DNA from 2 places in the Neisseria sp. P0014.S009 genome. Region 2 is predicted to be linked to the other one. Evidence: predicted binding sites of a transcription regulator. Region 2 holds the regulator's gene; the other holds the start of a gene.
What was found. The regulator sigma-54, encoded in region 2, starts transcription at its own class of promoters, with help from an activator protein. The targets are predictions, from matches to a motif close to CTGGCACGCTTCATGCTT.
Positions count from the first base shown of each region.

Region 1: a site for sigma-54 is predicted at 1,451-1,468, ahead of ACTHS4_RS11035 (pilin). Genes of this name have one in related genera too.

Region 1 covers NZ_JBQCVS010000021.1:22,728-25,840, forward strand. Annotated here, with positions in the region: gene ACTHS4_RS11030 (pilin) at 238-696, opposite strand; gene ACTHS4_RS11035 (pilin) at 811-1,281, opposite strand; gene glnD ([protein-PII] uridylyltransferase) at 2,084-3,113, opposite strand, start outside.
Region 2 covers NZ_JBQCVS010000008.1:88,168-91,280, reverse strand. Annotated here, with positions in the region: gene ACTHS4_RS07680 (AmpG family muropeptide MFS transporter) at 1-693, shown strand, start outside; gene hpf (ribosome hibernation-promoting factor, HPF/YfiA family) at 767-1,081, opposite strand; gene rpoN (RNA polymerase factor sigma-54) at 1,131-2,486, opposite strand; gene lptB (LPS export ABC transporter ATP-binding protein) at 2,652-3,113, opposite strand, start outside.

The DNA of each region.
Region 1 (3,113 bases), on a different contig from region 2:
TGAAGGCCGTCTGAAACTAATCAAGATAAAAGTTTTATGTCATATTAGGATTGGATATAAAGAGGCCGTCTGAAAATGATTTCAGACGGCATTTATTTTCGTAATGTGATGATTCAGGCTCTTAATGACCTTGTTTTGGAGAGTTTTGTTCTTTTGATTTGTTCGTTTTCCGCGTTTGTATTTGGCTTTGTTTGGGGGTTTTCTTCGCAATGTATTTTTGTGTTTTGGGAAATAAGCTTACAAGCTTTGTTTGCAGGATACGGGAAGGAAGTGTGTATCCATGGTGCCACCGCAAGACCAAATTGTTGTACCTTTAGTACTACCTGTTTTTGCAAAACTTGGTGTCAAGTGGATTTCGGTATTCTTCACAGGAACAGCGGCTTGATTACCGATGGCGGCAACAATAGTGCCATTATCTTCAATACGGACAATCTTTACATAGTTACCGACTTTATTGTCGTCTGAAGCGAGTTGCTTGATATTGAGGTCAAGCGGCAAGCTGCCTTTATCCGCATAGGCTTCTTCGACGTAGCTTTTCATACTGCCTGCCAGCATAATGCCTTCTGCTACTTGTGCTCTGGCAACATAGTTTTGGTATGCGGGAAGAGCTGCTACTGCCAAAATGCCGATGATGCCGATAACAATCATCAACTCAATCAGGCTAAAGCCGGTTTGGGCGTTGCGTAGTTTTTTCATTTTTTGAGTATGTCGTTTTCTTATTTTTATTTTATAAAGCAAATCCCATAATTATTATGGGATTTGCTTTGAGTCGAATATCTTTTGTTAGATATTTAAATTAGATTAGCTAGCTTATTTTTTCGCAGCTGGGCGGCAAGAAGAAGGTAAGAATTTTGTATCTACACCTTTGGTTTTTCCTGGAGTACAAGTCCAAGTGAAGGAGCCTTTGGAGTTTGCTGCTTTATTAGTAATTTCGGGCGATAGAGAAATAGTTGCATTTTGGATATCTTTATTTACATCTTTATCTTTCATTGTTGCTGTCAGAACACCATCAGCTACATTAACTTTAGCAACGTATTTACCTTTAATATCAGTAGCCGCTGCAATACCTGCCGCTTTATTGTCTTTAGGCCAGTCACCTTTATCTGCATAGTATTCGACAATAGCAGACTTTTGACCTTCCATCAAAGTGATGGCTTCAGAAACTTGGGCACGTGCAGTGTAGTCTTGGTATGCAGGCAGGGCGATAACTGCCAAGATGCCGATAATCGCGATGACGATCATCAATTCGATCAGGGTAAAACCTTTTTGGATTGCTTTCATTGATTAAAACTCCAGTTTGAAAGTGTGAATAATTATGTTTAATTTAAGTAAAAAGTCCGTAATGTGCTTGGCACTATGTATTATGAGTAAACCATAAAGTAAGAAGGAATATACAGCTTCCGTCGGGCTTGCTGCTTTGAGGCTTGGGCCTTATCGGACGTGTTGTTTCAAGCAGTCTGTGTGCCAAGTGCGCAAAATTGATTAAAAAATTTATTTTTTATTTTTTGTTTATTGTTTTTATTGGGTTTATTTTTTAATTTTTAAGTTTTATGAGGTTTTGTTTGAAAGTTTCAGGATTTTAAGGAAATAGGGGGTTGACGTTTTTTGTCAGTTTTGTGTTTTTTGTGACAGGAAAGGGAGATAAGTTTGGGTGTGTGACGTTTTTTGTCAGAAATTAAGCTTGTTTAATAATATGTTAATTGATTTAGATGGGCGGTATCTTTATGGATTAATCGGTAAGTTTAATATTTTTTTATTTTATTTTTTTGTTTTTTTGTTTTTTATAGGTTTTATTTTGTATGCGTATTTTGTTTGAATACGGATAAGGAGAAAATTTGGAAGGAAGGATTTTTAAAGAGGGTTTGGTGTAATAGATGAATGAAAATTTGTTATTGGAATTATATTCATTTGAGTTATGATTTTGGAATGTAGTTTTATGTCAGAAGGAAGTTTTGGTTCGCATTTTAAGGCTTTGGATTTCTTGAGTGTTTTAGAAGGGTATATTCAGGATGTTTATATGTTTGGATGTGATTAGGGTGAGCAAAAATGCTCACCCTATGTTTTTAAGATGTTCAGACAGCCTTTATGGGGTCAAGACTTCGATCAATGCCTGTTTTAGGGTGTTTTGGGTTTGCGGGTCTTGGAGGGATGGGCTGTAGGTGATGAAGCTGTCCTCAATGCGCTGATCCAAGGTGGTGATTTTGGCGTAGCGCAGACTGATGTTGTGTGCGAAGAAGGTCTCGGCGATGTCGGCGAGGAGATGGGGGCGGTTGACGGCGGTGATGTCTATGGTGTGCCAGCCGGGATAATCTTCTTCGGGGGTGATGATTACGGTAGGCGGAATAGGAATATGGCGGATGCGGCGGCTGATGTGCGGGCGGCCGCTTTGTTTTTGGACGGTGGTATTGCCGTGGATGAAGCTGTTGAGTTCGGCTTCGAGTGCGCTTTGGCGGTCGGGATATTCTTCGGGCGGGAGATTGTCGGGAAGTTGCAGGATAAAGGTGTCGAGGATGTAGTCGTGCTCGGTAATGAAGGCGCGGGCGGCTTGGATGTCGAAACGGTGGCTGCTGAAGATGCGGCAGAGGCGTGCGAAGAGGCGGTCGCCATTGGGCATGAACACCATGACTTGAAGGCTGTTGCTTTGGGGAAGGATACGGCTGCGGACGGCCGGACTTTGGGTGTCGTAGGCGAGGTTTGCGGTGTGCCAGAGGATTTCCCGTGTCTGATGGCGGACGTAGTATGCGCTGCCGAGGATGCGGCGGAGTTTTTGTTGGTTTTTGAGGGGAACGGCCGCACGCGTGAGTTGGTCGGCCACGGCTTGTTCGCGTCGGTTGGGGAGGCGTTCGGGATCGTGTTTTTTGCTGTTTAAAACGGCGGCGGTGCTGTGGTAGAGGGTTTGGAGCAGGCTGGCGCGCCATGTGTTCCAAAGTTTTGGGTTGGTGCCGCGGATGTCGGCAATGGTAAGCAGGTAGAGTGCGTCGAGGTATTCACGTGTGGGAATACGGCGGCAGAAGGCTTGGAGGACGTGCGGGTCTTGGATGTCTTCTTTTTGGGCAACGGTAGACATGAGCAGGTGGTTTTCAACCAGCCATGCGAGGAGGTGGCTTTCTTCT
Region 2 (3,113 bases):
TTTTTAGCTAAAGAACCTGACATTCCACCATCTGTGTCGCGTACATTTGCCCAAACGGTTTCAGACCCTTTCAGTGAGTTCTTCTCCCGCAAAGGAATCAAACAGGCCATATTGGTATTGCTGTTTATCTTTCTCTACAAACTGGGCGACAGTATGGCAACGTCTCTGGCAACGCCGTTTTATCTGGACATGGGCTTCAGCAAAACCGACATCGGCCTCATTGCCAAAAATGCCGGTTTATGGCCTGCTGTCATTGCCGGTATTGTAGGCGGTATTTGGATGATAAAGCTCGGCATCAATAGAGCTTTGTGGATTTTCGGCGTGGCGCAATGGGTTACTATTCTAGGCTTTGCTTGGCTGGCAAATTTTGGCAAGTTTGAAACCATCACACTGACAGAGCAAATGATGCTTGCGGCCGTGATTGGTGCAGAAGCAGCTGGTGTTGGTTTAGGTACAGCAGCATTTGTTGCCTATATGGCTCGTGAAACCAATCCAGTATTTACGGCCACTCAATTAGCCCTCTTCACCAGCCTTTCCGCTGTACCGCGTACATTTATCAATGCTTCGGCAGGTTATCTGATTGAAGCGATGGGTTACTTTAATTTTTACTGGCTGTGTTTTGCTTTGGGCATACCGGGCATGTTGCTGCTGTTTAAAGTGGCACCATGGAATGGCGAAAAAGTGAGTAACTAGATTGCCAGTCTAAAACTTCTAGTAAAACAAAAGGCCGTCTGAATGTTCAGACGGCCTTTATCATACAAAAATTTTATTCTGCTTCAGGTTTGACAGTACTGCGGACATCACCGCTTTTTTCTTTATGTTTCAAAACAGCGCGGTCGAGCTTGTCCATCAAAACATCAATTGCGGCGTACATATCCTGTTCAATCGCTTCAACGTGCAAATCTTTGCCTGCCAAATGTACATCAGCTTCGGCTTTCTGGCTGACTTTTTCCACCGAGAGCGTGATGGTCACGGAGATGATGTTGTCGGCGTGGCGGCTGATTCGTGCCAACTTGTCGGAAACGTAGTTTTTGATGGCTTCGGTAACATCAAAATTCAGACCGGTGATTTTCAGATTCATGATACAGCTCCTTCGGTTGGTTAGTCCGTCAAAACGGATCGGAATATATCTACTCGGTAAATTTTCGTTTGTGTGCCGGTGGGATGTCTAATGATTCTCTATATTTAGCAACTGTACGTCTGGCGATTTCAATGCCGCGTTGTTTTAATAATTTGACGAGGGTCTCATCCGAATAGGGTTTGCTGCTGTCTTCGCTTTCAATCAGCTGGCTCAATACGGCTTTGATTGCACCTTGGCTGAACCCTTCGCCGTCATCGTCGGCATTGACTGCCTGTGTGAAGAAATAGCGTAACGCAAACAGGCCGCGCGGGCAAGACAAATATTTCTGATTAGCGGCACGCGAGATGGTACTTTCCGCCAAACCCAATTCGGCGGCGGCATCTTTCATCAGCATGGGCGACAGGCCGATTTCTCCGAAGATGAAAAAATCTTCCTGATTTTTGACGATATACTCGGCAAGGCGGAGGACCGTGCTTTTACGCAGCTCCAAAGAATCAATGCGCTGCTTGGCTTCGTTGATTTTTTCCTTCCACTCCGGTGCGCCCTCTTCCTCTGATTTCATCAGGTCGCAATATTCCTGATTAAGCTGCAGCTTCGGCCAAGCCGCTTCGTTGCTGATGACTTCCCAGCCGTCCTTGCCCTCTTTGACCCAAACGTCAGGCTGAATATAAGGCGTAGGCGTGGCAGAGGCGAAGCCGTAGGCCGGATAGGGATTGAGCCCGGCAATCATATCGAGCGCGGCTTCTATGGTTTTGCTGTCGGTATCGGGATAAAGTTTACGGAAACGCAGAACGTTTTGTTTGCGGTTTTTGCCTAAGTCTTGAAGCGAACTTTGCACCAAATGCGCGGCCATTTGTCTGGCCGGAGAAGCCGGCAAACGCATCAGTTGCAACATGAGCGACTCGGTCAAATCCGCCGCCGCCACGCCGGGAGGATCAAAAGTTTGCAACACATCCAGCGCATTTTGCAGGGCTTCTTCGTCCAGCATCCATTCCAACGGCGTGTGGTCGATGATTTCTTCGAGGCTGTCGGTGAGGTAGCCTTGTTCATCCAAAAAATCAATCAAGACATGAACATAGGCCGCTTCCACTTGCGAGAGCGGATGCTCGCACACTTGGGCATGCAGATAGTGTTTGAAATCCTCTTCTTCGGCGATGTTGCTCCAAATATCTTCGGCATCGTCGCCGCTCAACTGCTGACCTGCGCGCGGCATGGTGACGGCACGATTGAGCCCGCTATCGGCAAACTCATCGCTTTCCGGACGCTCAAGCAGAGGATTGTCTAATAACCAGTCTTCCACTTCGCGCTCAAGCTCAAGACCCGACATCTGTAAGATGCGCAAAGACTGCTGCAGCCGCTGGTTGAGCTGCTGGGTCTGTTTGAGTTTAAGGACGAGTGAAGACATAGTGTTTTTTTCGAAGTGTATGGATAGTTTTTCAGACGGCCTTTGTACGGAGGGCCGTCTGAAAAACTAGGTTATAGGTATTATATTTGTATTTTTAGTGATTATTCCAATATTTATAGCCGCCCTCAATTGAAATAAGGGTCTCATATACCGTCAAATATGCATTCAATATTTGAAATTTTCACCCAAGTAAACCGAACGGACTTGTTCATTGTTGACCAAATCATCCGGCTTGCCTGAAGCCAATACCGTACCGTCGCTGATGATGTAGGCACGGTCGCAGATGCTGAGGGTTTCGCGCACGTTGTGGTCGGTAATCAATACGCCAATACCGCGTGATTTGAGGAACTCGATGATTTTCTGAATATCGATGACGGCAATCGGGTCAACGCCGGCAAAAGGTTCGTCCAACAAAATGAAACGCGGCTGCATGGCCAGCACGCGTGCGATTTCGACACGGCGGCGTTCGCCACCGGACAAGGACGGCGCAGGGTTGTTGCGCAGGCGCTCGATATTCAAATCTGCCAACAGTTTTTCCAGTTCGGCATCGATGCGGCTTTTGTCCTTTATGCTGATTTCCAAAATGGCGCGGATATTTTGTTCCACGGTCATTTTGCGGAAAATCGA